DNA from 3 places in the Actinomadura sp. NPDC048032 genome. Region 3 is predicted to be linked to each of the others. Evidence: predicted binding sites of a transcription regulator. Region 3 holds the regulator's gene; each other region holds the start of a gene.

Region 1 (11,057 bases), on a different contig from region 3:
TCCACCTGGGTGAAGGGGGTGGAGCGCCCGCTGGGCCGGTCGACGACCGTCACCTCTTCGGACGGCGTACTGGGCGGGACGCGTATCTCGGACGTGTGGAGGTCGTCCTCGCCGGGCCGGTCGAACCGCGTGTGCATGCCGGGCTGCGCGCTCGGGCCCGCCGGCGCGGCAGGCTGCGCGGGATTGGGCTGCGGGGGCCCGGGTTGCTGCACGGGAGGGGGCTGCTGCTGGACCTGGACGCCCTCGCGGTAGAAGTCCTGGACGGTCGCGTCGGCGTCGATCTGCGGCTCGGGCGGCGGGGGCGCCGTCTGGGCGGGCGCCGGCGCGGCCTGCGCGGAGGTGGGCCGCAGCGTCGACAGCGCCTCCGCGAACGCCTCGGCGGTCGGCCACCGCTTCTCCCGCTCGACCTCCAGCGCCCGCAGGACCACCTGGTCGAACGCGGGGGGCAGGCCCTCGCGCAGCTCGCTCGGCGCCTTCTTGACCGGCGCCGGGCCCGGGGCCCGCCCGGTGAGCATGTGGTAGGTCAGGGCGCCGAGGCCGTACACGTCCGCGCGGATGTCGAGCCCGCCGCCGAACCGCGCCTGCTCGGGCGACATGTACCCGGGCGTGCCGACCGGAAGGGTGAAGGCGCCGGACGCGTGCGCGAGCGCCTTGGCGAGGCCGAGGTCGGCGATGAGCAGTTTCTCGCCGCCGTCCGGCGTCGACTGGAACAGCACGTTGGACGGCTTCAGGTCGCGGTGGATGACGCCCAGCGTGTTGATCACCTCGACGCCGTAGGCGATCTGCTCGGCGAGCGCCACCGCCTCGCTGACCGGAAGTGGCCGCTCGCGCATGCGATCGCCGAGCGTTCCGCGGTCGGCGTACGACATCACGAAGTAGGGGCGCCCGTCCGGGAGCTCGCCGATGTCGTGGACGCGGACGAGTCGCTCGGAGTCGGCGCGGCGCAGGATCCGGGCTTCCTCGAGGAACCTGTTGCGCACGTCCAGATCGTCGATCAGGCTGCCGTTCAGGACCTTTATGGCGACCTGGGACTCGAGGGCGTCGTCGTGCCCCAGCCATACAGAGGCGAACGCCCCCGACCCCAGGACGCGATCGATCCGGTAACGGCCTACTGATGGTGGGAAAGACACTCCCGTATCATCCCAACAACGGGGTGAGCGCGCGAACGAGCAATGAGGCGGCATGGCATTCGACGAGAGGACCGAGGAGTTGGCGGTCAAGGCCGCGCAGGGCGACCAGGGCGCCCTCAACGAGCTCCTCCGCAAGATCGAGCCGGACGTGCTGCGGCACAGCTCCCGGTTCCTGCCCTGCCGACAGGACGCCGAGGAGGCGTGCCAGGACGCGCTGCTCCAGGTCGCCCGGAACATCCACCGGTTCGAGGGCCGGTCGCGTTTCAGCACCTGGCTGCACGTCGTCGTCGCCAACTCCGCCCGCTCCACCTACCGTTCGCTGAAGCGGCGTTCGGTCGAGCAGGCGGGCGAGCTTCCCCAGCAGCGTCCCGACCCGCGCCGGACGAGCGTCATCGCGGGTTCCCGGGTCGACATCCTCGACGCCATGGAGGACCTGGAGGCCCGCAAGCCCGACCTCATCCAGGCCCTGGTGCTGCGGGACGTCTCGCAGCTGGAGTACGCGGAGATCGCCGAGCAGCTCAAGCTCCCGCTCGGCACGGTCAAGTCCCGCATCCACGAGGCGCGCAAGCAGGTGAGGCAGACGCTCGGCGAGTCCTACACCTGACCGCCGGTCAAGGGTGGGTCATCGGACCGTAACAGTGGGTGCAGAAGCCGGGTTCTGAACTGGGCTTCTGCACCAGCATGCGGTGCATGCCACCAGGACCGGCCCTCCGCCGCGATCGTCCGATCTTCATCTTCGGCTGTCCTCGCTCGGGCACGACGCTGCTGCGCCTGATGCTCCACTCGCACGCCCGCATCGCGATCCCGGCGGAGACCCGGTTCGTCCTGCCCGCCTATGCGGCGAGGTGCGACTACGGTGACCTCCGGGACAGCAAGAACAGGCGGATGCTCGCGGAGTGGATCGTCGGAGAACGCGCCACCAAGGTGCGGGCGCTCGGCATGGACGCCGACGGGCTCGTGGAGGAGATCGCCGACGGGCCTCCGACGCTCGGCTCGGCGGTCGGCATCGTCTTCCGCGCCTACGCCCGCCTGCACGGCAAACCGCGCTGGGGCGACAAGCGCCCGAGCTACTCCCAGCACGTCGGCACACTGTTGCGGATGTTTCCCGACGCCCAGTTCGTCCATCTTGTCCGGGACGGCCGGGACTGCGTCGCGTCGCTGATGGAGATGCCCTGGTTCGACGCCGACATCCACCACGCCGTGTCCGCCTGGCGGGAGACGATCGACCGCGGCCGCCGGCTCGCCGAGCGCCTCGGCCCCGACTCCTACTACGAGCTGCAGTACGAGCGGCTCGTCGCCGACCCCGCCGACGAGCTGACCCGGCTCTGCGGCTTCCTCGGCGAGGACTTCGACCCCGAGATGACCCACCCGGAGGGGCTGGCGAAGCGGATCGTCCCGTCCACCAGGAAGTGGCAAGGCCGGACCCGCGACGCCGTCACGACCGACCGCGTCGGATCATGGGCCGAGCGCCTCGACGCGTGGGAGATCAGCCTGGCCGAGGCCGCGTTCGGCGAGCGTCTCGCCGAGTACGGCTACGAGCCGAGCGGCCTGCCGAAGCCGTCCGCGGCCCTGCTCGCCCGCTTCACCCGCACCGCCGCCCACCGGCGCATGGCGCAGAGCAAGGCCGCGCTGCGCGAGCGGTGGAGGCAGCACCACGAGCCGAACCCCGTCGAATGCCTCCTCACCGCCGAGCAGTCCGCCGGCAGCGCCCCCTGACCGGACCCGCGGCGTGTTGCCCTGACGCCCGCAGAGCAGCACGCCGCTCCCATTCCGCGGGGAGCTAGTCCAGCGCGGCGAGCTGGTCGGCGAACCAGCGCTGCGGGGGCAGGGCGGTCGCGGCGTCGGCGAGGCGGGCGCAGCGCTCGGCCCGCCGGGCGCGCGGCATCAGCAGGGCCTGGCGCAGGGCCTCGGCCGTCTGCGAGACGTCGTAGGGATTGACCACCAGCGCGTCCTCGGACAGCTCCGCCGCCGCGCCCGCCTCTCGCGACAGCACGAGCGCGCAGCCGTGCCGCGACAGGACGGGCCCCTCCTTGGCGACCAGGTTCATCCCGTCCCGGATCGGGTTGACGAGCAGGACGTCGGCCAGGCCGTAGGCGGCGAGGGAACGCGGGTAGTCGTCGTTCACCTGGAGGATCAGCGGGTCCCAGTCGGCGGTGCCGAACTCGTCGGTGATCTGCCCGGCCATGCGCTGGACGGCCGCGGTGTACTCCCGGTACTCGGGCAGGTCGTAGCGGGACGGGTAGGCGAACGCGAGGTGCACGACGCGTCCCCGCCACTCGGGATGGTTGACGAGCATCTCCCGGTACGCGGCGAGCCCGCGCACGATGTTCTTGGACAGCTCCGTCCGGTCGATCCGCACGATGAGCCGGCGGTCGCCCACCTGCTCGCGCAGCGCGCGGGCCCTCTCGACGACGTCCGGTTCGGCGGCGCGCCTGCGCAGCGCCGCCCCGTCCACGCCGAGACCGTGCACACCCACGCGCGTGGTGTGGCCCGAGCAGGAGACCGTGTGGGCCACGCGGTCGACGCGCGCGCCCGGTAGCAGCTCGCAGCAGTCGAGGAAGGCCGACGCCCACCGCTCCGTGAGGAAGCCGGCGTGGTCGGCGCCCAGGATGCCGAGAAGGACCTGCGCGCCGATGTCGTCCGGGAGCAGCCGGAAGTACTCCGGCGGCGCCCAGGGCGTGTGGGAGAAGTGCACGATCTTCAGGTCGGGGCGCCGGTCGCGCAGCATCCGCGGAGCGAGCGACAGGTGGTAGTCCTGGATCGCCGCCTTCGCGCCCTGGGCGGCGTCGCGTGCGAGGGCGTCCGCGAAGGCCGCGTTGTACGCCTCGTAGGACTGCCAGTCCCGCCGGGCGCGGGCGTCGAAGTGCGGGCTGCGCGGCGTGTCGTACAACAGGTGGTGGACGAACCACAGCGTCGAGTTGGCGACGCCGTTGTAGGCGCGGTCGAACGTGGCCGCCGGGATGTCGAGCATGCGCACCGCCGCCCCGCCGGTCTCGTACCCGGCGAGGTCGAGGCGGCCGTCCGGGGAACGGCGCGACGCCGTGCGGTCGGCCTCGCCGAGGCTCGCGCACACCCAGAGCACGTCCGCTCCCGTGGAGGACGGCTCCCGCGCCGTCTCGGCCGGACGCGGCGGGCCGGGGTCGCGCGGGGCGCCCGTCACGGCGGCGAGGCCCGACACGAGACCGCCGCCCCCGCGCCGCATGGTGAGCCCGCCGTCGTCCGACAGCGAGAACGACACCGGACCCCGGTTCGAGGCCACCAGCACTTGGCTCATACGGGAAGGGTCTCAGTTGCGGCCGAGGCGCATCAAAGTGACCCGCGAGGTGGCCGGCATCGCCCGCCCTTGTGTCCGTTCCGCCCGATTAGTCATCCGCCCAGGGGGTATCCGGCGGCCATGAGCAAGTCCGAGACGACGAAAACCGTGCTCGTCGCCGGTGCCGCGAACCTCATCCTCGCGATCACGAAGCTGTTCGCCGGCCTGCTGGCCGGGTCCAGCGCCATGCTCGCGGAGAGCGCGCACTCGGTGGCGGACACCCTCAACCAGGGCTTCCTCTACACCTCGCTCCGGCGCAGCGAGCGGCCCCCCGACCGGCGCCACCCCTTCGGATACGGCAACGAGCGGTACGTGTGGTCGCTGCTCGCCGCGTTCGGCATCTTCGTGGCCGGCGCCGGATTCTCGATCTTCGAGGGCATCCTGACCATGACCGGTCACGGCGGCGGCGGGACGACGGTGTGGCTCGCCTACGCCGTCCTCGGCCTCGGCGCGGTCCTGGAGGGGACGTCCTGGATCCGCGCCTTCTACCAGGCCAAGAAGGAGACGCGCGACAGCGACCGCGACCTGGTCGAGCATGTCCGCAAGTCGCCCGACGTGACGTTCAAGACCGCGCTGTTCGAGGACACCGCGGCGATGATCGGCCTCGCGCTCGCCGCCGGCGGCCTCGTGATGCGCCAGATCACCGGGTCGGAGTTCTGGGACGGGCTCGCGTCCGTCCTCATCGGGATCCTCCTGGTCGTCCTCGCCTTCTCGATCGGCCGGGAGAGCATGGGCCTGCTCATCGGCCAGGCGGCCGACCCCGCCGAGCAGCGCGAGATCCGCGCCGAGATCTGCGGCGCGCCCGGCGTGACCGGCGTGGACGAACTGCTCACCATGCACTTCGGCCCCGAGCAGATCCTCGTCGCCGCGAAGGTGCACTTCTCCGACGACATCAGCGCCGACGAGGCCGAGGACGTCGCCGGCGAGATCGACCGGCGGCTCCGCGAGCGCGTCCCGACCGTCCGGCACGTGTTCCTCGACCCGACCCAACGGGTGATCAAGACACCCGCCGGGTAACGTCTCAATCGCTGGACCCGCCTGTCTGGCATCCGGTCAGTTCATGTAAAGTCACGCATACGAGTTCAAAGCTCGTAGATCGACAACTTCATAACGCTCATCCAGAGGGGTGGAGGGACCGGCCCTGCGAAGCCCCGGCAACCACCTGGCTGCGGCGCGTCGCGATCCTGCGAGGCCGGCCGGGAGATGGTGCCAACTCCGGCCTGCGACCAAGGTGGCGCAGGGAAGATGGGGAGAAAGGCCTCGCCCTCATGGCACTCACGCCTGCCACAGACCTCGGACCGGCTACCGCTCTCGTCTGCCGCGAATGCGGCTCGTCCCGCGACCTCGGGCCCTACTACGCCTGTGAAGAGTGTTTCGGCCCCCTGGAGATCGCCTACGACTTCGACGGCGTCACCCGGGAGTCCATCGAGTCCGGGCCGCGCAACATCTGGCGCTACCGCGGGCTGCTGCCCGTCCCGTCCAACGTCGCCGACACCCCGAACACCGAGCCGGGCCTGACCCGCCTCGTCCGCGCCGACAACCTCGCGGAGAGCCTCGGCCTGCAGAGCCTGTGGGTGAAGGACGACAGCGGCAACCCGACCCACTCGTTCAAGGACCGCGTCGTGGCCGTGGCGCTCGCCGCCGCCCGCGAGCTGGGGTTCAAGGTGCTGGCCTGCCCGTCCACCGGGAACCTCGCCAACGCCGTCGCCGCCGCGGCGGCCCGCGCCGGGATCCGCAGCGCGGTGTTCGTCCCGTCGAACCTGGAGTCCCAGAAGATCATCACGACGGCCGTGTACGGCGGGACGTTCGTGACGGTCGACGGCAACTACGACGACGTCAACCGGCTCGCGTCCGAGATCGCGGGCGAGCAGGACGACTGGGCGTTCGTCAACGTCAACGTCCGCCCCTACTACGCCGAGGGCTCCAAGACGCTCGGCTACGAGATCGCCGAGCAGCTCGGCTGGCGGCTGCCCGACCAGGTCGTCGTGCCGGTCGCGTCCGGCTCCCAGCTCACCAAGATCGACAAGGCGTTCCAGGAGCTCATCAAGCTGGGCCTGGTGGAGGAGAAGCCGTACCGCGTCTTCGGCGCCCAGGCCTCCGGGTGCGACCCGGTCGCCGCCGCGTTCAAGGCGGGCCACGACGTCGTCCGCCCGGTGAAGCCCGACACGATCGCCAAGTCCCTCGCCATCGGCAACCCGGCCGACGGCCCCTACGTCCTGGACGTGGCCCGCCGCACCGGCGGCGCCGTCGAGGACGTCACCGACGAGCAGGTCGTCGAGGGGATCCGGCTCCTGGCCCGCACCGAGGGGATCTTCGGTGAGACGGCCGGCGGCGTCACCGTCGCGACGCTGCGCAAGCTCGTCGAGGCCGGCGCCCTCGACCCGGGCGCCGAGACCGTGATCATCAACTCCGGGGACGGCCTGAAGACCCTGGACGCCGTCGCCCCGGTCGTCGCGCCGTCGGCGAACATCGCCCCGTCCCTGGAGGCGTTCCGCGCCGCGGGCCTCGCCTGAGAACGAAGGAGCAGCATGAGCAGCGTGTCCGTCCGTATCCCGACGATCCTGCGGACCTACACCGGTGGCGAGTCCGAGGTGAAGGCCGAGGGCGCGACCCTGCGCGCGGTCGTCGCCGACCTCGAGGCCAGCTACTCCGGCATCTCCGCCCGCATCCTGGACGACGCGGGCAAGATCCGCCGTTTCGTGAACGTCTACGTCGGGGACGAGGACGTCCGTTTCGCCGAGGGGCTCGACACCCCGACGCCCGAGGGCGCCCAGATCTCCATCATCCCCGCGGTGGCGGGCGGCTGACGTCCGTCTCGTCCGCGAGGCCCCGGCACGTCCACCGTGCCGGGGCTTTTCCTTTCACATCTGGCCGATTCCCCCTTCTCCGGAACGCGATTGCCCGGTGGATGCTGGATTGGGCAACTGTTCTTCCCGTCCGGCCAAACGCGCATGGAACAAGTTTTAGCGAGCGCCAGTTTCACGGCTTTGATCTTGATCACCGCCTCTCCGTCACTTGGGTTTCTCGCTGGCCGCGTCCTGGAAGATTGAACCCGGAGTGGCGCTCCCTGGGGCGCCGAACGGCATACGAGAGTGAGGAAAGGCATGAAGCGCATTTTGCGCACGATGGCCGTGACCGGCATAACGATGGGAGCGGCCGTCCTCGCGGCTCCCTCGGCCATGGCCGACATCAACTTCTACGCGGTGGAGAAGGCGTACGTGGGGCACAACGGCCCCACGTACATCAGTGAGAAGGGTCCGGGCGACCTGATCTACACCGACATCACCAAGTCGCCCAAGGCCGCGCCGGTGATCGGGAACAAGCCGGTGAAGACCGGTGACATCACCACGAAGCTCCACGGCGGGAAGCACAACACGGCCGTCACCGGCGTCGAGGGCTCCGAGCAGGAGGCCACCAAGGTCGCGCTCGCCAAGGCGGCCGAGCACCAGGCCGCCGAGCAGCAGGCGGCTCCTCAGCAGGCCGCCCCGCAGCAGGAGTCGCTGCAGGCCGCGCCGGAGCAGGGCGCCGAGCAGGCCGCTCCGCAGCAGCAGGCCGCTTAGCAGCAGGAGGCGCAGCAGGCGGCTCCGCAGCAGGGTGAGCAGCAGGCCGCCCCGCAGCAGAACGCCGAGCAGGCCGCTCCGCAGCAGGACGCGCAGCAGGCCGCTCAGCAGCAGGGCGAGCAGCAGGCGGCTCCGCAGCAGGAGGCGGAGCAGGCGGCTCCGCAGCAGGACGCGCAGCAGGCCGCGCCGGAGCAGGGCGCCGAGCAGGCCGCCCCGCAGCAGGAGGCCCAGCAGGCCGCGCCGGAGCAGCAGGCCGACGCCAACGCTCCGCAGGCCGGACAGCGGCTGGCCACCACGGGGGGCCGCCCCGGGCCGGTGCACGTCCACGCGGCCGAGAAGGCGATCGTCGGCCAGAACGGCGACGTCGCCAACATCGAGAACGGCTCGGGCGACGCGATCTTCACGAACCTCAGCGGATCGCCCCGCTCGAACGTCTACGCCGGCAACAGCGCGACGATGACCGGGCCCATCACCAGCCACATCCACGGCGGGAAGCACAACACCGTGATCAACGCGGTCGAGGGCCCCGAGCAGGAGTCCACCAAGCGGTGAACCGCGGTTCCTAGCAGGACACCGAAGCACCACGGCCGCTCCGGCCCGGTCACCATCGACGCCGGAGCGGCCGCCCAATGTCCGGACCCGTTTGCGGCGGCCCTTTGCCCGGGACTGAAAGAACATCCTCACCATTCGCCATACTCCATGAAAGCGGCCCTAACGGGCCGTGGTGATTCCCGGTGCACCGGGCCGCCGCAAACGTTGTCGCACCGACAGAACCGGCACCAACGGTCCGTGACGAAAAAACCGCGAAAAACAGCGGCACGGGCCGCCGCCGGTGCAATGGCACGCGGCACGGGTGGCCGCGACGGCACCCCCTCTCAGGCGAGGTGCCGGTCCGCGCGGCGCGCTGCGGTCGCCGGGTCGAGCAGCCGCGGGGTCAGCCCGGCGAGGCCCAGGGAAGCCCGGTAGGGACTCGATCTCGTCGAAGCCGGCGGCGCCGTCGGAGTGGCGGATGGCGCGACCGAGGGTGATCTCGCCCGTGCGCGCAGCCGGACGGCCGGCGTCTGAACGACCGGCGCTCCCCGCGCTCGGGCGGCACCTGCTCAAGGCAGAACGAAAGCGTTACGGGGAGGTGAGCCGCGCATGGCGAGACGATGGTTCGGCCGCTCTTCGGACGGACGCCTCCTGCCGGTCGGCAGCGCTGACGTGACCCTCCGGCGCAGGTCAGAGCGCTTCCGAGCGGGTCGGCGCGACGCGTGCGGCGGTGATGTGTGGCGCTTGCACTCGACAGGGTAGAGTGCTAAACAAGCATTGGCACTCTGATGTGGAGAGTGACAACTTCACACAGTCATGGGTCGGGGCGATGAGGCCTCAGGCCGGCGGCGGAATGGAAGTCGTCGGCGGGGCCGTCCGTCGCGGGCGTCGGCTCGATCCGTCTAAGCCACCTTGTTCCGGGAGGACTGGAGCCTATGGCTGCAAAGATGATCGCGTTCGACGAGGAGGCCCGCCGCGGTCTCGAGCGCGGCATGAACCAGCTCGCCGACGCCGTGAAGGTGACCCTTGGTCCCAAGGGCCGCAACGTCGTGCTGGAGAAGAAGTGGGGCGCTCCCACGATCACCAACGACGGTGTGTCGATCGCCAAGGAGATCGAGCTCGAGGACCCGTGGGAGAAGATCGGCGCGGAGCTCGTCAAGGAAGTAGCGAAGAAGACCGACGACGTCGCGGGTGACGGCACCACCACCGCCACCGTGCTGGCCCAGGCGCTGGTGCGCGAGGGTCTGCGCAACGTGGCCGCCGGCGCGAACCCGATGTCGCTCAAGCGCGGCATCGAGGCCGCCGTCGAGCGGGTGAGCGAGGAGCTGTCCAAGCTCGCCAAGGACGTGGAGACCAAGGAGCAGATCGCCTCCACGGCGTCCATCTCCGCGGGCGACCCGCAGATCGGCGAGATGATCGCCGAGGCGATGGACAAGGTCGGCAAGGAAGGCGTCATCACGGTCGAGGAGAGCCAGACCTTCGGTCTGGAGCTCGAGCTGACCGAGGGGATGCGCTTCGACAAGGGCTACATCTCGCACTACTTCGTGACCGACCCCGAGCGGATGGAGGCGGTCCTCGAGGACCCGTACATCCTGATCGTTCAGGGCAAGGCGTCGGCCAACAAGGACCTGCTGCCCGTCCTCGAGGGCGTCATGCAGTCCGGCAAGCCGCTGCTGATCATCGCGGAGGACGTCGAGGGCGAGGCCCTGGCCACCCTGGTCGTCAACAAGATCCGCGGCATCTTCAAGTCCGTGGCTGTGAAGGCGCCGGGCTTCGGCGACCGCCGCAAGGCCATGCTGGGCGACATCGCCACGCTGACCGGCGGCCAGGTCATCAGCGAGGACGTGGGTCTCAAGCTGGAGAACACCACGACCGAGATGCTGGGCCGCGCCCGCAAGGTCGTCATCACCAAGGACGAGACCACCATCGTGGACGGCGCCGGTGACGCCAACGAGATCGCGGGCCGGGTCAACCAGATCCGCACCGAGATCGACAACACCGACTCCGACTACGACCGCGAGAAGCTCCAGGAGCGCCTGGCCAAGCTCGCGGGCGGTGTCGCGGTCATCAAGGCCGGCGCCGCGACGGAGGTCGAGCTCAAGGAGCGCAAGCACCGCATCGAGGACGCCGTCCGCAACGCCAAGGCCGCGGTCGAGGAGGGCATCGTCCCCGGTGGCGGCGTGGCGCTGCTGCAGGCCGGCACCAAGGCGTTCGACAAGCTGGAGCTGGCGGGCGACGAGGCCACCGGTGCGAACATCGTCAAGCGCGCTCTCGAGGAGCCGCTGAAGCAGATCGCCGTCAACGCCGGCCTTGAGGGCGGCGTCGTGGTGGAGCGGGTCCGCAACCTGACCCCGGGCGAGGGCCTGAACGCCGCCACCGGCGAGTACGTCAACATGTTCGAGTCGGGGATCCTCGACCCGGCCAAGGTGACCCGGTCCGCGCTGCAGAACGCCTCGTCGATCGCCGCGCTGTTCCTCACCACCGAGGCCGTCATCGCCGAGAAGCCCGAGAAGAACCCGGCCC
Region 2 (6,585 bases), on a different contig from region 3:
CCGACCTGCCGCGCGACGTCCTCCTGCATGGTCCCGACCTGCTTGGCGACGTCGTCGTGGATGCTGCCGACCTGGCGCGTGACGTCCTGGTGGATGTCGCCGATCCGCTTGCCGAAGTCGTGGTGGACGCCGCTGACCTGCCGTGCGACGTCCTCCTGCATGGTCCCGACCTGCTTGGCGACGTCGGCGTGCACGGACTCGACGCGGCGGGAGACGATGTCGACCTGGGTGGTGAACTCCTCCAGCGCGCTGTCGACCCGCTTGGCGACCTCCTCGTGGATGTTCTCGATGCGCTTGCGGACGTCGTCGTGCACGTCCTCGAACCTGCGGGAGAACTCGTCCATGCGCTTGGCGACGTCGCTGTAGGCGGTCTCGGCGATCTGCGACATGGTGGCCTTGACCTCGTCGCGGTCGGGCCGGGCGCGCAGCTCCTCGATCAGCGGGTCGACGGCCTCGGCGAGGTGCTTCTCCAGCGCGTCGAACCGGTCGCCGTACTCGGCCGCCGGGCGCCGCGCGATCTCGGCCAGCAGCCGGTGCACCTCGGCGATCTCCAGCGTGGCGGGCAGCCGGTTGATCCGCTCGCCGAGCCCGTCGAGCCGCCCGTCGACGCTCTCGAACCGGCCGTCCAGCCCGCCCAGCTTGCCCGAGACCCCTTCGAGGCGCCCGTCGACGCCGTCCAGCCGCCCGTCGAGCCCGTCGAGGCGGCCGCCGACGCCCTCGACCCGGCCGTTGACCGCCTCAAGACCCTGCTCCATGCGCTCGGCCATCTCGCCGAGCGCCTGGTCGACCCGTGAGGTGACCCCGTTGACGGAGTGTTCGAGCCGCTCGGACCGGTGGCCGAGCTCCGCGAGCGACTTGTCGAGCCGGTTGAAGCGGACGGACGCGGCCTCCATGCTGCCCTGGAGCTTGTCCAGCCGCTTGGTCATCTCGTCCATGCGCTGCGACGCCTGCTGCGTGGCGTCGGTGATCTGCTGCGCGGAGTCGAGGACGGCCTGGATGCGGGTCAGGCCCTCGTCGACGTTCTCGGCCACCACGCCGACGTCGGCCCACAGCGCGGGCAGCTCGGCGACGGGCTTGACCCGCTCGCCGAACGCCTCGATGTGCTCGGCCAGGCCCTCGGCCCACTCAGGGGGCTTGCCGGACAGGTCGTCGACCTGCCCGCGGACGCTCTCGATCTGTCCGGTCAGCCCGCTGAGCTCGCGCTCCCGGACCTCGCGGAGAAGCCACTCCATGCCTTCCAGGCGCTGGCGGATCTCGTCGAGGACCTGACCCTGTGAACGCTGTTCGTAGACGTGGTCCTGCGCCGCACGGGCGAGCAACTCCCGCATCCGATCCGAGACCGGTTGACCCCCCGTCTGCAGGAAGTTGTGATTCGTTTCCACCCGATGCTCCTTCGTGTGCCGGCGCGACGAAATGACGCACGGCAAATGAATCTCTGGAGTGGCCACTGTAGTGCGTGTAGAGCGCGGCCAAAACGGGTAGCAGAGAAGATTGCGAGTTCTGCGGAATGCGCCTGTTATCCGACTAGACGGGATAGCGAGATATCGCCGAATGCATGGCTGCTTTTACCACTTCAGGCATATTGTCCTTGTTGGGGGGATAGGTGGGGTGGGCGGTGGCGGGCGGCGCGGGACGGGTCCGGCGTTCCGGGTGCCGTTCTGTCCGTACATCTCGTCCAACATCGGCAGTTCCCGAACCCCGGGGACGGCCACACCCGCCCGACGCGCAGGCGTCGGGAGTGATTGCGAGGGGCGGGTTCCGGGCCTTTTCGGGAGGGCTTTAGGGGGACGGGCGTCCCGGCCGGTGAACCTGCCTTGGTGTTTTTCGCGCCCGTTGATCTCGGCGCGCCGATTCCCGCGCCGCGCCGTGCCCTTGCCGGGCAGCCGCTATCCCTGGTGCGCGCAATGCCGGAAAGCATCGATGATTTGCACCGCCATGGCGCGTCGCCTGGTCCCCCTTGGTGTTGCGCCGCCCAGTGGGAGATCTTTGGGCAGGGTTGCCGGGCGGAGCCCGTCCCGGGCGGGTCAGGCCCCGGCGACCGGCCGGTCAGGCCCCCGCGACGGGGTGCGCCAGCAGGGCGACGGGATCGCGCCCCACGCGCGTCACCACGAGGGTCAGCTCCTTGGCGCCGCGGCCCGCGCGGCGCCCGCCGAAGCCGAGGTCGCGGCGGAGCCGGTCGACGTCGACGGCGGAACCGCGCTTCTTGACGGTCAGCACGCCGATCTCGCGGCGGCGCAGTTCGGCGCGCAGCCGCTTCACGGAGAACGCCATCACGTCCTCCACCTCGTAGGCGGAGGCGAAGGGCGTCGGGCGCAGCTCGTCGGAGGTGACGTACGCGATGTGGGGGTCCGCCAAGCCGCCCCCGACCAGTTCCGCGACTTCGCCGACCAAGTGGGCCCGGATCACGGCGCCATCAGGCTCGTACAGGTAACGGCCCCACGCGCGTACGTCCGGGTCGCCGAGCCCTTGGGGGGTCATGGTCCACACCTGGGGCTCTGTTCCCGAGAGATGGGTGTCGGACGCGAGGAGAGTGGCCCGTCGACCCGCCTCCCCGGCCAGCCTGCCCAGCCACAGGGCTGCTTCCTTGACCTCACCCCCTACCGAGATCCACTCGGCCTCTGCGTCGTCCGGCACGGCCTCATGCGGGATGCCGGGCGCGACCTTCACGCAGGCCGCGGGCACCTGGCCGGCCATGGCCAGGACGACGTCGAGCGGCGGCTCATACGAACGGGGATCGAAGACACGGCCCCGCGCCGTGCGCCGCCCAGGATCGGCGAAGACCGCGTCGAACCCGGACGGGTCCTCCTCGGTGGCGTCCCCGACCCGGACGGAGGCGAGACCGTCGAGCCCGAAGACGGCCAGGTTGGCGCGGGCCACCTCGGCGGTCAGCGGGTCCAGTTCCACGCCGTCCCCGGCCAGGCCCGCGCGCGCTCGGGCGATGAGGTCGGCGCCTATCCCGCATCCGAGCTCCAGCACGCGCGCGCCGGGCGGCAGGTCCGCGAACCTTCCGGCACGGTAGGCCGCCACGCTCGCGCGCGTCGACTGCTCAAGCCCCGCCTGCGTGAAGTACATGCGGTCGGCGTCCGCCCCGAACTTGGCCCATGCCCGCTTCCTCAACCGGACCTGCGTCAGCGCGGCGGCCACGAGCGCGGGATCGTGCCGCTCCCGCAGGCGGGACGCCGTGGCGAGCAGGCCGTCCTCGCTCACGTCCGCCTCGGCCGTCTCCCTCAGGAGCGCCTGGCCGGAGGGGGTGCTCAGGGCCCGGAACGACGCGATGTCCATAGGGTGGAAGTTAGCGGCCGAGCCGGACGGCGGAGACCGGACGGCGGCCGCGGGTGAACCTCTGGAGACGGTCGCCGGGCGGGCCCGTGTCCGTGTTGACGGGGTACCGGGCACGGAATAGTCTCACGACTGGCACTCTCAAGGGTAGAGTGCCAAATACAGCGACGAAGGTCGGTCTGGCACCCGCGACGGCAGGCCGGTCCAGGGTCGCCTCTTCTGTCACATGTGCTGGTCGGTCATCCGTGGCCGGCCGAGGACCAATCGAAGGGGAGGTCAGATCGTGACGACCGCCACCAAGGTTGTTCTCAAGCCGCTTGAGGACCGCATCGTCGTCCAGCCGCTTGAGGCCGAGACCACCACCGCGTCGGGCCTGGTGATTCCGGACACCGCCAAGGAGAAGCCCCAGGAGGGCACCGTCCTTGCCGTTGGCCCGGGTCGCGTCGACGACAAGGGCGAGCGCGTCCCCGTCGACGTCAAGGTCGGCGAGGTCGTGCTCTACAGCAAGTACGGCGGCACCGAGGTCAAGTACAACGGCGAGGAGTACCTCGTCCTCTCGGCCCGCGACGTGCTCGCGGTCATCGAGAAGTAATCACCGAGACGTGATGCACCCGCCCCGGTCGGCGCCGCCTTCGGGCGGCCCGCCGGGGCGGATCGCGTGAAAGAGGAGTATCCGCATGGCGAAGATCCTGGAGTTCGAGGAGGACGCTCGCCGGGCTCTTGAGCGCGGCGTCAACGCTCTCGCGGACGCCGTCAAGGTGACGATCGGCCCGCGCGGCCGCAACGTCGTCATCGACAAGAAGTTCGGCGCGCCGACGATCACCAACGACGGCGTCACCATCGCCCGCGAGGTGGAGCTGGAGGACCCCTACGAGAACCTCGGGGCCCAGCTCGCCAAGGAAGTGGCGACCAAGACCAACGACATCGCGGGCGACGGCACCACCACGGCGACCGTCCTCGCGCAGGCGCTGGTCCGCGAAGGGACCCGCAACGTGGCGGCCGGCGCCTCGCCGCTCGCCCTCAAGCGGGGCATCGACGCGGCCGCCCAGTACGTCTCCGACCAGCTGCTGAAGTCGGCCCGCGAGGTCGAGGAGAAGGGCGAGATCGCGCACGTCGCGACCATCTCCGCGCAGGACCCGCAGATCGGCGAGCTGATCGCCGAGGCGTTCGAGAAGGTCGGCAAGGACGGCGTCATCACCGTCGAGGAGGCCCACACGATGGGCCTCGAACTGGAGTTCACCGAAGGTCTCCAGTTCGACAAGGGCTACCTGTCGCCGCACATGGTCACCGACCACGAGCGCATGGAGGCCGTCCTGGAGGACGCCTACGTGCTGATCGTGGACGGCAAGATCTCCAACGTGCAGGAGTTCCTGCCGCTGGCCGAGAAGGTCGCCCAGACCAAGAAGCCGCTGCTCGTGGTGGCCGAGGACGTCGAGGGCGAGGCGCTGGCGCTGCTCGTCGCCAACAAGATCCGCGGCACCTTCCTGTCCGTCGCGGTCAAGGCGCCCGGCTTCGGCGACCGCCGCAAGGCGATGCTCGGCGACATGGCCACCCTGACCGGCGGCCAGGTCGTCAGCGAGGCGATCGGCCTCAAGCTCGACTCGATCGGGCTGGAGGACCTCGGCCGCGCTCGCCGGATCACCGTCACCAAGGACGCCACCACCATCGTCGACGGCGAGGGCTCGGCGGACGAGGTCACCGCCCGGATCAACCAGATCAAGGTGGAGATCGAGAACAGCGACTCCGACTGGGACCGCGAGAAGCTGCAGGAGCGCCTGGCCAAGCTGGCCGGCGGCGTCTGCGTGCTGCGCGTCGGCGCCGCCACCGAGGTGGAGCTGAAGGAGAAGAAGCACCGCCTGGAGGACGCCATCTCGGCGACCCGCGCGGCGATCGAGGAGGGCATCGTCTCCGGCGGCGGCAGCGCCCTGGTGCACGTCGCCAAGGAGGGCTTCGGCGCCCTCGGCCTGTCCGGCGACGAGGCGACCGGCGCCGAGGCGGTCCGCCGCGCGCTGCCCGAGCCGCTGCGCTGGATCTCCGAGAACGCCGGCCAGGAGGGCTACGTCGTCGTCTCCAAGGTGGAGGCGCTGCAGGCCGGGCACGGCTACAACGCCGCCACCGGCGAGTACGGCGACCTGATCGCCCAGGGCGTCATCGACCCGGTGAAGGTCACCCGCTCGGCGGTCACCAACGCCGCCTCCATCGCGGGCATGCTCCTCACCACCGAGGCGCTCGTGGTCGACAAGCCGGAGGAGGCCGACGAGGCCGCCGGCGGCGGCCACGGCCACGGCCACGGTCACGGCCACTGAGATCGGCCGACCGGCGGGCTCGTCCCGTCCGGGGAGCGTAGGCGAGGCCCCCGTCCGTCCGGGCGGGGGCCTCGCCGCGTCACGGCCGGGTGGCCGTCCCGCCGCCGGAGAAAGCGCGTCTTCGCCCGCAGAAGTCCGCCACGCCCGGCAGCGCGATGACCACGACGCGTGATAACTCCAGGTTCGCTCCCGCACTGTGACCATTCCGTTGTAGACGACAGTGGAGACACGCCCGGGGGTGCTGGGCATCATGCTTGACGTGACCGAGGGAAGCTTCGCCGGAACCATGGCCGCGCGTGCTGCCGACCCCTCGAACGGGCCCGCCCCTCCCGCCCCCCGTTCGGCGCGGGCGCTGCGCGCCGCCGACGCGGGCGACGGCGACCTCAGGGAGCTGACCCATCTCGCCGTGCAGGGCGACCCGGGCGCCATCGAGGTCCTCATCGCCGAGGTGCGGCCCATGATCGTCCGGTACTGCCGGGCCCGGCTCGGCCGGGTCTCCGGGCAGTACCACATCGCCGACGACGTGGCGCAGGAGGTCTGCATCGCCGTCCTGTCGGCCCTGCCCCGCTACCGGGACATGGGCCGGCCGTTCGCGTCCTTCGTCTTCGGCATCGCCGCGCACAAGATCGCGGACGCGCTGCGCAGCGCGGTCCGCGCCGCCGTCCCCACCGAGGACCTGCCGGACGGTCCGGACGACCGCCCGGGCCCCGAGGAGACGGTGGTCCGCTACATCGAGGCGCAGCGCGCCCGCGACCTGCTCACCCGGCTGCCCGAGCACCAGCGCGAGCTGGTGCTGCTGCGGGTCGTCGCGGGCCTGTCGGCGGAGGAGACCGGTAATGTGCTGGGCATGTCCGCGGGGGCGGTACGGGTCGCGCAGCACCGGGCCCTGGCCCGGCTGCGCGCGATGGCCAGAGAGGAGTCGATCGCTTGACGGAGCGCGGCCCCCTCACCGGCCTGCGGGGCGCCCCGGATCCGGACGACCCCGCCCGCCGCGGCGACG
Region 3 (11,057 bases):
AAATCGTTCCCGCCCTGAGGCGGCTGCTGCTGCCAGCCCATGCCGCCCTGGGGTTGCTGCGGCTGCTGCCAGGCGTTTCCGGGCTGCTGCCAGGGGGCCTGCTGCTGCTGCCACTGGGGCTGCTGTCCCTGGCCGGGCGACGGGGGGTGCCCGTAGGCCATGGCGGACGTCCTCTCCGGTTCGCTATGAGAGCTATTGGCGAAGTGTATGACTCCTTGGACGTGCGTGAAGTTCGCCTGGGTTCCCGCGAACGGGCGGGCCGTGGCCGATTCGTGCCACGGGCCCGCCCGGGGGACGTCCGGGGACGCCCGGTGCGGTGTCAGGGCCGCCAGAGGACGGCGGACGGGGCCGCCTGCGTGAGCGTGACCGAGCCCTTCCACGCGACCGACGAGGGCTGCGGCAGGAACGAGCCGTCCAGGAAGAACCCGCGGTTGATGGACGTCACGGTGGCCGGCGCGCCGTTGTCCCCGGTTCCGGTGGGACGGCGGAGGGCCTCGATGCTCGCGATGCCGGAGACCGCGGTCCCCTCCGGCAGCTCGACGGTGGTGGCGACGGCGCCGTCACGGTCGATCGACCAGGTCGGCTCGTCGTGGTCGGAGCGGTAGAGCCGGGACGGGTCGGCCTTCAGGCGCACCCCGAGCGCGACGCCCGGGACCGACCCCGGCCCGGTCGCGGCGCCCGTCGTCTTGGCGAACTCCACGAACAGGTACGTCCGCTGGTCGCCGACCTCGCGCGTCGCCGGATCGGACGGGTTCTCGATCTTCTTCTCGCGGACCATCTCCTGCGCGGCGATCCGGTAGGTCCACGGCTCGCGGTCCATGACGGCCTCGCGGGCCCGGCCGTCCGGGCGCGTGCCGCCGGCGTCGAGCAGGAAGCGCAGCGGCGGGTCCGGCGAGATCACGTCGCACATGTTGTTGTTCTGGGTGCAGGTCTGCAGGACGGGATGGTCGCCTTCGTAGCGGCCCGTGAACTTCAGGGTCAGGTGCATCGGCGCCTGGTAGACGGCGGTGCCGTCCACGCGCCGGCCGGACGCGTCGACCTCGACCCGGTAGATCCACTCGATGTCGGTCGTCCGGCCCCAGCGGGCCATCAGCGCGGGCGTGTCGGTGCCGCCGTCCTCGTTGCTCCACACCACCGAGTACTCGATGATCTTGTGGCCGGGGGCGGCGGCGGGACGGGTCTCGTGCCACGCGAGAAGGGGGGTGTCGGTGGTCGCGTTCTGGTAGGGGTCGCCGAACGGCCAGCCGGTCCGCCCGACGACGACGGGCGCGTGGCGCAGGGCGAGCGCCTCCGCCTCCGGCATGCCGACCGCGGGCCGCCGGAGGGTGACGCGCCGTGCGGCGGGCGCGCTGCCCTTGGCGAACCGCAGTGTCACCTTGTGGCGCCCCTTCCCGACGTGCCCGAGCCCGAGGCTGCGGGGGACCGGGTCGGACGAGGGGACGACGAGGTCGGTCACATGGCGCCCGTCGACGGCGATCGACACGACGGCCGACTCGGCGCCCCGGCGAGCCCAGGAGACGCCCGGGGCGGACGCGGTGAAGGAGATCACCGCCTCCCCGTCCCGGCGGGCGGTGAACGGCAGCGACCGGGCGGGGCCGCCGCGGTGGACGTTGATCGTGCCGGGCGGTCCGGCGGCGTGGGCGGGGGCGGTGAGGGCGAGGGGAGCGCCGGCGAGGGCTGCGCCGGTCACGGCGAGCACTGCATGGCGCGCGCGGCTTCTCATGATCGGGGAACCTAGGCGGCCGCGGTTGCGTTCGGGTGACGGCGAGGTCCCCCGTGGGTGACGGCTCCGTGTGCGCCGGGGAGTCGCGCGGGTCAGGAACCGGCCCACAGCGGCGACAGCCCCGCGGGCACCCCCAGGGACACGCCGGTGAACCGCTCCGCCTCGTCCGCCCCGTCGGGCGCGTGGAGGGTGAGCCCGCAGGCCGCCAGGTGGACCGAGCGGCCGCGCCGGGCGATCTCGTGGCCGAGCTCCCGCAGCAGCGCGACGACGTCGCCGGCGGGCTCGTCGAGCAGGTCGACGCCGTCGAGCCGGAACCGCATCTCGGGGTTGCCGCTCCAGCCGGACGTCCGCGTCCCGCAGATCTGCGCGAGCCGCTCGACGCCGTCGTCGCCCCGCCCGGTGGACAGCGCCAGCGTCCCGCGCCCCACCCGGACGCTGCGGTGCCCGGCCCACCCGCACAGGAACGACGACTTCGGCGGGAGGGTGCCGCACCGCTCGGCGATCGCGGCGAGGGTCGTCCAGGCGTCCGCGGCGCGGGTGGAGAACAGCAGGCTCGCGTCCGGCAGCAGCGCCCCGCGCCCCGGCTCCAGCGTGACCACGAACGGCGGCACGCGGCCGGGGAACCGTGCCGGATCGGCCTCCCGGAGGGTGACGATGCCCTCCCACTCGACGGGCTCGGCCACCGCGAACCAGGTCACCGCGGCCTCGGCGCCGAACTCGCGGAACGTCGCGTCGGTCAGCCGCTCGGCGACCGCCTCCCGCAGGCCGTCGGCCGTCTCGGCGAGCCGGCGGCGCCACCACGCCGGTTCCGGGTCGGAGCGGCCGCGCGGGGACCAGCGCGTCCCCGCGCCGGCGAAGTCCGAGCGCCGCTCGGCGCCCGCGTCGTCCACCAGCACCCAGTGCCAGCCGTCCGGCTCGCCGCGCAGCAGCACCCGGGCGGGAACGCGTCCCCGGCCGGTCGCACCCTCATTTCGCATCCCGACGACCTTATCCGTATTCGTTGCGGCTCCTCAGGCGGTCGGCGACGCAAGTCGCGCCGGTCGGCCGCGACACGGCGGCGGCTGCTTGGCATGGGCGCCGATGGCGGTACGGTCGGACGGGTACGGCGCCTTGATCAACCGAACCCGGCCGACCTCGCGGAGGCAGCGTGACCCACCCCGACCAGGTTCTGCGTTCCGAGAAGGAGCGGGAGACGGTGAACGGCGCCGTGCGCGCGCTGCGTTCGGCCGCCCCCGCGGGCTGGCAGCGGCTCGACTTCGAGTTCCGCGCGACGGTCGGCATCGACAGCGCCTCCTTCGAGGTCGAGGGCCCGGGCGGCGGGCGCCGCACGGCCCTGCCCCCGGGCCAGGCCGTCGGGAAGATGGACGAGTTGCGCCGCGTCATGTACCGGGCCGACAAGGGCGCCTGGTTCACCGCGCGCCTCCAGGTCGAGCGCTCCGGCCACTTCAGCGCCGAGTTCGACTACGACGGCGAGCCCGACTTCACCCCGCCGCTGGCCCCGTCCGCGTACGTCCAGGACCTCGACCGCTTCCCCCGCGCGGCCGAGCACATCCCCGACTGGCTCCGCGACAAGCTCGGGGACGCCTGACCGCCCGGTCGAAGCAGGCGGCGGAGCGGGGCAGACTGGACAGGTGCCCTCGACGCTCCCTGACGGAGATCCCGTGCCGGCCGACGGTGCGCTGCCCGGCGACGCCCTGGACGGCCTCGGAAAGCGCCCGTTCGCCTTCTACGTGCACGTGCCCTTCTGCGTGACCCGGTGCGGGTACTGCGACTTCAACACGTACACGGCGACGGAGCTCGGCCCAGGGGCGAGCCGCGACTCCTACGCCGACACCGCGATCCGCGAGGTCCGCATGGCCCGGCGAGTGCTCGGCGACGTGGACCTCCCCGTGGAGACCGTCTTCGTGGGCGGCGGCACGCCGACCCTGCTCCCGCCGGACGACCTGGGCCGCGTCCTTTCCGCCATCGACGCCGAGTTCGGGCTCGCCCCGGGCGCGGAGGTCACCACCGAGGCCAATCCGGAGTCGGTGGACGAGGCGTACGTCGCCGGACTCCGCGAAGCCGGCTTCACACGCGTCTCCTACGGCATGCAGAGCGCGCGCGAGCACGTCCTGGCCGTCCTGGAACGCGCGCACACGCCCGGACGCGTCCCGCAGGTCGTCGAGTGGACGCGCAAGGCGGGTTTCGAGCACATCAACCTCGACCTCATCTACGGGACGCCAGGGGAGACCGACGACGACTGGAGGGGCTCCCTGGAGGCGGCCCTGGCGGCGGAGCCCGACCACGTGTCCGCCTACGCGCTCATCGTCGAGGAGGGCACCCGCCTGGCGGCGCAGGTGCGGCGCGGCGAACTGACCGCTCCCGACGACGACGCCATGGCCGACCGCTACCTGATCGCCGACGAGCTGCTCAGCGGCAACGGCCTGCACTGGTACGAGATCTCCAACTGGGCCGCCGACCCGCGCGCCGCATGCCGGCACAACATGCTCTACTGGACGGGCGCCGACTGGTGGGGCGTCGGCCCGGGCGCCCACAGCCACGTCGGCGGCACCCGCTGGTGGAACGTCAAGCACCCCGCCGCCTACGCCGCCCGCCTCGCCGAGGGCACCACGCCCGCCCACGCCAGGGAGATCCTCACCGACGAGGACCGGCACATCGAACGCGTCATGCTCGAACTGCGCCTCGCCCAGGGCTGCCCCGCCCACCTCCTGGACGACGGCGCCGCCCGCAGAGCGATAGCCGACGGCCTGGTCGAGCCCGCCCCCTACGAGCAGGGCCGAGCCGTCCTCACCCTCAAGGGCCGCCTTCTGGCCGACGCCGTGGTCCGAGCCCTCACCTGACCTCCCCCAGGGGGCCCTGGGCTAGGCGGTCACGAAGTCGATGAGTTCCTCCACGCGGCCGAGGAGGGCGGGCTCCAGGTCGGTGTAGGCGTTCACGGAGCCGAGGATGCGTTTCCAGGCGGCGCCCGTGTCGTCGCCCCAGCCGAGTTCGGCGATCACGCCCTCCTTCCAGGGGACGCCGCGGGGGATGCGGGGCCAGGCGCGGATGCCGACGGCCGCGGGCTTGACGGCCTCCCAGATGTCGATGAAGGGGTGGCCGGTCACGAGGACGTGCGGCGAGGTGACCCGGGCGGCGATCCGCGACTCCTTGGACCCGTCCACGAGGTGGTCGACCAGGACGCCGAGGCGCCGTCCCTCCTCGGGGGCGAACTCCTCGACGATGGCGGGCAGGTCGTCCACGCCTTCGAGGTACTCGACGACGACGCCCTCGACGCGCAGGTCGTGGCCCCAGATCTTCTCGACCAGTTCGGCGTCGTGGAGGCCCTCCACATAGATGCGGCTCTCCTTGGCGACCTGCGCCCGCAGGCCCCGGACGGCGATCGATCCGGAGGCCGACCGCGCCGGGCCCGCGGGCGCGGCGGCGGGCCGGACGAGGGTGACCGGTTTCCCGTCGATGAGGAACCCGGACCTGGTCAGCGGGAAGACCCGGCGCTTGCCGAACCGGTCCTCCAGGGTGACGCCGAACTTGTCGCAGCCGACCACGGCGCCGCAGAATCCGCTGTCGGGATCCTCGGCGACCAGGCCGGGCTCGGCGGGGACCTCCGGGATCTGGCCTTTGCGGGGCCGCCGCCAGTCGCCGCCCAGCACGTCGTTTCCGTAGTTCTTACTCCGCACAGATCCGCACATTAACCGGGCGGGACGCCCGTGCGGCGCCGCCCCGCGTTCTTCGGCGTGGCGGCGGTTTCCCGGCCGGATAGGATCACGCAGCCATGCGGAGAGTGCGGGGGCGCTCCAGTCGAGCCGTCCGGGCCGTAGACTTGGCACTCGAAAGCAAGGAGTGCCAGTGGCACGGACCGGCCGGACGAAGGAGGTGACATCGTGCTGGACGACCGGAAACTAGCGGTCCTGCGCGCCATCGTCGAGGACTACGTCTCCACCAACGAGCCGGTGGGATCCAAGGCGCTGGCCGACCGGCACAACCTCGGGGTGTCGCCCGCGACCATCCGCAACGACATGGCGGTGCTGGAGGAGCAGGGCTACATCGCCCAGCCCCACACCAGCGCCGGGCGCGTCCCCACCGACAAGGGCTACCGGCTGTTCGTCGACCGGCTGTCCACGATCAAGCCGCTGTCGGTCGCCGAGCGCCGCGCGATCGAGACGTTCCTGTCGGGGGCCTACGACCTCGACGACGTCGTCGGCCGGACGGTGCGGCTGCTCGCGCAGCTGACCCGGCAGGTCGCGGTGGTGCAGTACCCGTCGCTGACCCGCTCGGCGGTCCGGCACGTGGAGCTGGTCCCGGTGGCGGAGGGGCGGCTGCTGCTCGTCCTGATCACCAACACCGGCCGGGTCGAGCAGCGGGTCATCGAGACCGGGCAGATCTCCGAGGAATCGATCGGCCACCTGCGGGCGTTGCTCAACACGTGCCTGGACGGGCTCGGCTTCGGCGAGGTCCCGGCGGCCGTGGCGGACCTGCCCGACAAGGTGGGCCCGGACGAGCGGCCGGTGGCGGCGGCGGTCCTATCGGTCCTGCTGGAGACGCTCGTCGAGAAGCACGAGGAGAAGATCGTTTTCGCCGGGGCGGCCAACCTCGCCGCCGTGGACTTCTCGCAGAGCCTGCGGGAGGTGCTGGTGGCGCTGGAGGAGCAGGTGGTCCTCATGCGGCTGCTCGGCGAGACCGGCGACTCCTCTACAGTTACGGTGCGGATCGGCACCGAGAACCCCGACCTGGGGCTCAAGTCGACCTCGGTCGTCGCCGCCGACTACGGGGTGGGCGACCTCACTCTGGCCCGGCTGGGAGTGCTCGGGCCGACACGCATGGATTACCCCAGCACGATGGGAGCGGTACGGGCAGTGGCACGCTACGTGGGACAGATCCTGGCGGGGTCGTAAGTGGCGAACGACTACTACGCGACCCTGGGCGTCCGGCGGGACGCCAGCGCCGACGAGGTCAAGAAGGCCTACCGCCGGCTCGCGCGGGAACTCCACCCGGACGTCAACCCGGATCCGGAGACCCAGGAGCGGTTCAAGGAGATCACCCAGGCCTACGAGGTGCTCTCCGACCCCAAGAAGCGCGAGATGTACGACCTCGGCGCGGACCCGTTCGCGTCCGCGGGCGGGGCCGGGGCCGGCGGGTTCGGCGGCGCCGGGTTCCCGTTCAGCGACATCATGGACGCCTTCTTCGGCACCGCGACCTCGCGGGGCCCGCGGTCGCGCGCCCGGCGCGGCCGCAACGCGACGCTGCGGGTCGAGCTCGACCTCGCCGAGACCGCGTTCGGCACCACCCGCGAGCTGTCCATCGACACGGCGGTCGCCTGCACGACCTGCGAGGGGTCGGGCTGCGCGCCCGGCACCCACCCGGAGACGTGCGAGACGTGCCACGGCCGCGGCGAGGTGCAGCAGGTCCAGCGCTCGTTCCTCGGCCAGGTCATGACGGCCCGGCCGTGCCCGGCGTGCGGCGGCTTCGGCTCGGTGATCCGCAACCCGTGCACCGAGTGCTCCGGCGACGGCCGGGTCCGCACCCGGCGCACCGTCAAGGTCAAGATCCCGGCCGGCGTGGAGAACGGCATCCACATCCAGCTCGCCGGCGAGGGCGAGATCGGCCCGGGCGGCGGCCCGCCCGGCGACCTGTTCCTGGAGATCGTGGAGAAGCCGCACCCGATCTTCGAGCGGGAGGGCGACGACCTGCACTGCACGGTCGAGATCCCGATGACGGCGGCGGCGCTCGGGACCAGCGTCACGATCGAGACGCTGGACGCCGCCGAGAGCGTCGACATCAAGCCCGGAACGCAGTCGGGCCAGGTCATCACGCTCTACAACCGGGGCGTCCGGCACCTCAACGAGAGCGGCCGCGGCGATCTGATGATCCACGTCAACGTGGAGACGCCGAACAGGCTCGACGAGGAGCAGGAGGAGCTGCTGCGGCGGCTCGCGGTGCTGCGCGGCGAGGAGCGCCCGCCCGGCAGGTTCGCCCCCGGGCAGCGCGGCGTGTTCTCCCGTCTCAAGGACGTCTTCAACCAGCACTGAAGCGCGGTGGCGGCGGCCTACGAGGAAGGCCGCCGCGGCGATTGAGGAGCAGGGTGGCAGCGATGAGCGACGCCCGCCGGAGCCCCGGTTCCCCCGGACGGCCCGGATGAGCCCGCCGGTCTTTCTCGCCGGAACCGCCGAGCTGGAACGCGACCGCGTCCTGCTCGACGGGCCCGAGGGCCGGCACGCGGCGGCCGTGCGGCGGCTGCGGCCGGGGGAGCGGGTCGACCTGACCGACGGCGAGGGCCTGCTGGCCGAATGCGTCGTCACCGAGGCCGACCGGGCGTCCCTCACGCTGGACGTGCTGGCCCGGCACCGGGAGCCCCCGCCCGCGCCCCGCCTCGTGGTCGTCCAGGCCCTCCCGAAGGGCGACAGGGGCGAGCTCGCGGTCGAGACCATGACCGAGGTCGGCGTCGACGAGATCGTCCCGTGGTCGGCGTCCCGGTGCGTCACCCGCTGGCGCCCGGAGCGGCGCGACAAGGCCCTCGGACGCTGGCGCGCGACCGCCCGCGAGGCCGGCAAGCAGGCGCGCCGCGGCCGCCTGCCCGAGGTGGCGGAGCTGGAGTCCACCGAGGACGTCGCCGAGCGGATCGCCGGCGCGTCCCTCGCCCTGGTCCTGCACGAGGAGGCCGAGGCGCCGCTGAGCGCCGTGGAGCCGCCCGAGCGGGGCGACATCGTCCTCGTGGTCGGCCCCGAGGGCGGGATCAGCGAGGACGAGCTGGAGCGCTTCGCCGCGGCGGGCGGGCGTCCGGCTCGGCTCGGCCCGACCGTCCTGCGCACCTCGACCGCGGGAGTCGCGGCGGCCAGCGTGCTGCTGGCCGCCACCGGCCGCTGGTAGCGCCGGCGGGCGCCGTCACGGGGTGGTGGCGGGGTTCTGCTCGGTCGTCACCGCGGGCTCGCTCGTCTCGGACGGCGTCGGCTGCTCGGTGGGCTTGCTCGGCGGCGGGGGCGTCGTGGACGTGGGCGGGGCCGGCGTCGTGGGGGGCGCCTGCGTCGGGGTCTCGCTCGGGCACGGCGTGGTCGCCGGCGTCGGCGTGGCGGTCGAGCCGGCCGAGGCCCCCGGCGAGGGGATGCGGCACGACGACAGCCCCGGCGAGGAACTGGTGCTCGGCGTCTGCGGGGTGCTCGGCTCTCCCGACGTGCTGGCGCCCGGCGAGGACGGGACGGGGAACTCGGGGTCGATCCCCGGGCCGGTGCGGTCCCCGGCGGTGTCGTCGCCCCCGTCGCCGGACGGGCTGTTGCTGCCGACCGACTGCTGGATCATGTCGATCGTCTGCGGCGCCGTCACGCCGAGCCCGGCGATCAGCACGGCCGCGGCCACGGCGAGGAGGGGGCGCGCCCAGTTCACGGTGAACCGGTCGAACCCGAAACGCGCCGGGCCGAACCGTCCGAGGCCGGTCCGGCGGCGCCGGCCGTCGGCGATACGGGCCTGGATGCGCTCCAGGCCGTCGCCCGCGGGGTTGACCGAGTCCGCCTCCGCGTGCAGGGCGCGGCGGAGGATCTCGCCGTGCTCGTCGTGGGGGTCGGTGGTCATGAGAACTGCTCCAGGACGTTGCGTAGCGCGGTCATGCCGCGCGCCGTATGACTCTTCACGGCGCCGCGGGAGATGCCCATCGCGTTGGCGATCTCCGCTTCGGACAGATCGGCGTAGTAGCGAAGGACGAGCGCCTCCCGCTGGCGGGCGGGGAGCCGGGAGAGCGCGTCGATCACCGCCGAGCGCTCCAGCTCTCCGATGGCGCCGGCTTCCGCGCTCGGCGCGTCGGGCAGGCCCTTGGGGGCGTACTTCTCGACGACGGCGCGGTGCCGGAGCACCGATCGCGACCGGTTGACCACCGACTGGCGCAGGTACGACAGGGCCTTGTCCGGGTCGCGCAGCCGGCGCCAGCCGCCGTGCATCGCGACGAACGCGTCCTGCACGACCTCCTCGGCCGTCCCCGCGTCCCGGACGAGCATGGCCGCCAGGCGCACCAGCGAACGGTAGTTGGCGCTGTAGAGGGCGGTCACCGCCTGATCGGCGTCCCAGGCGACGGCCACCGCGCCCGCCGTGCCCCTGGCCACGAGGGTCTCGGTCACGTCAGTGGGACGCGCACCCTCGTCGCTCGGTTTACGAAAGGGCATGTCCTGGTTTGCCTCGGTCACCTATCCGCCGCCTTTGCCGGCCCCCCGCCGTCCATTCGGACGGGCGCGTCCGAACCGACGTGATCCGGGCGTTCCCGCCGGGGGCGAGATGTGCCGCAACGCCTTGCGAACCGGGGGGTTACGCCTGAGCTGACAACCTTAGCCAGTGGCCGGTCGAAATGCCGACCGCTACGGCGATTCGATCGACGGGAATCCTGTCCGGCCGGGACGGCCGCGATCCGTGCCCGCGCCGGTCCCGATAGGATTTCCGGGCGGTCGCGGACCGCCGCGAGGGGAGACAGATGACCGACTGCCTGTTCTGCAAGATCGTTTCTGGGGACGTGCCCGCCACGATCGTCCGCGAGTCGGCGGGGACGGTGGCGTTCCGCGACATCAATCCCCAGGCGCCGACGCACGTGCTGGTCATCCCGCGTGACCACCACCCGACGGTCGGTGAGCTGGCCGCCTCGGACGCCGAGCTGCTCGCCGAGATGGTGCGCGAGGCCCACGAGGTCGCCGCCGACGAGGGCGTCGCCGAGACCGGCTACCGGATCGTGTTCAACACCGGCTCCCAGGCGGGCCAGACGGTGTTCCACGTGCACGCCCACGTGCTGGGCGGACGTGGCCTGAACTGGCCGCCCGGCTGAGCCGCCCGCCGCGCGCGGGAAAATGCTGCGGCGGTGTGTCGGGGGTCGCCAGTACGATGGAACCGGTACACCAGGACACCCGGAGCAGACAGAAGGCAGGTCCGATAGGCCGCAAGGCCCGGCTGATGGTCGAATCAACTCACGCGAGGGCAACCCGCACGGGGCGCGACGACCGGACAGGCTCGCGCTCGCAGATCAAGATCGTGGTGCCGGACGACCACTCGATGGTGAGCCTGCTGGGCTCCCGGGATGAGTTGCTCCACGCGATCGAGCACGCGTTCGGCGCCGGCATCGACATCCACGTCCGCGGCAACGAGATCACCGTGACCGGCCCGGAGGACGAGACCGACCTCGTCTCGCGGCTGTTCACCGAGATGCTCGAACTGCTGAAGGGCGGCACCCAGCTCACCCCGGACGCCGTCGAGCGCAGCCTGGCGATGCTGCGCGGCGAGAGCGGCGCGCGTCCCGCGGAGGTCCTCACCCTGGACGTGCTGTCCAGCCGGGGCCGGACCATCCGCCCGAAGACGCTGAACCAGCGGCGGTACG

What was found. Region 3 encodes HrcA, which represses chaperone genes, less so after heat shock. Its sites were predicted from a motif close to TTGGCACTCTCNNNNNGAGAGTGCCAA; they were not measured.
Region 1: the regulator HrcA is predicted to act here: its motif matches at 9,312-9,338, upstream of groL (chaperonin GroEL).
Region 2: the regulator HrcA is predicted to act here: its motif matches at 3,412-3,438, upstream of groES (co-chaperone GroES).

Annotation. Positions count from the first base shown of each region.
Region 1 covers NZ_JBEZJP010000060.1:15,249-26,305, forward strand. Annotated here, with positions in the region: gene AB0C69_RS11415 (serine/threonine-protein kinase) at 1-1,130, opposite strand, end outside; gene AB0C69_RS11420 (RNA polymerase sigma factor) at 1,183-1,734, shown strand; gene AB0C69_RS11425 (sulfotransferase) at 1,821-2,846, shown strand; gene AB0C69_RS11430 (trehalose-6-phosphate synthase) at 2,911-4,404, opposite strand; gene AB0C69_RS11435 (cation diffusion facilitator family transporter) at 4,525-5,460, shown strand; SAM riboswitch class I at 5,555-5,695, shown strand; gene thrC (threonine synthase) at 5,712-6,956, shown strand; gene AB0C69_RS11445 (MoaD/ThiS family protein) at 6,972-7,250, shown strand; gene AB0C69_RS11450 (hypothetical protein) at 7,548-8,003, shown strand; gene AB0C69_RS11455 (hypothetical protein) at 8,319-8,555, shown strand; gene groL (chaperonin GroEL) at 9,470-11,057, shown strand, end outside.
Region 2 covers NZ_JBEZJP010000415.1:303-6,887, forward strand. Annotated here, with positions in the region: gene AB0C69_RS34830 (hypothetical protein) at 1-1,382, opposite strand, end outside; gene AB0C69_RS34835 (SAM-dependent methyltransferase) at 2,047-3,282, opposite strand; gene groES (co-chaperone GroES) at 3,560-3,871, shown strand; gene groL (chaperonin GroEL) at 3,957-5,585, shown strand; gene AB0C69_RS34850 (sigma-70 family RNA polymerase sigma factor) at 5,872-6,516, shown strand; partial or broken gene AB0C69_RS34855 (hypothetical protein) at 6,513-6,585, shown strand, end outside.
Region 3 covers NZ_JBEZJP010000021.1:21,012-32,068, forward strand. Annotated here, with positions in the region: gene AB0C69_RS05285 (DUF4870 domain-containing protein) at 1-161, opposite strand, end outside; gene AB0C69_RS05290 (hypothetical protein) at 320-1,690, opposite strand; gene AB0C69_RS05295 (hypothetical protein) at 1,816-2,700, opposite strand; gene AB0C69_RS05300 (hypothetical protein) at 2,871-3,311, shown strand; gene hemW (radical SAM family heme chaperone HemW) at 3,355-4,563, shown strand; gene AB0C69_RS05310 (DUF3097 domain-containing protein) at 4,585-5,397, opposite strand; gene hrcA (heat-inducible transcriptional repressor HrcA) at 5,602-6,612, shown strand; gene dnaJ (molecular chaperone DnaJ) at 6,613-7,746, shown strand; gene AB0C69_RS05325 (16S rRNA (uracil(1498)-N(3))-methyltransferase) at 7,853-8,584, shown strand; gene AB0C69_RS05330 (hypothetical protein) at 8,600-9,280, opposite strand; gene AB0C69_RS05335 (SigE family RNA polymerase sigma factor) at 9,277-9,819, opposite strand; gene AB0C69_RS05340 (histidine triad nucleotide-binding protein) at 10,167-10,511, shown strand; gene AB0C69_RS05345 (PhoH family protein) at 10,637-11,057, shown strand, end outside.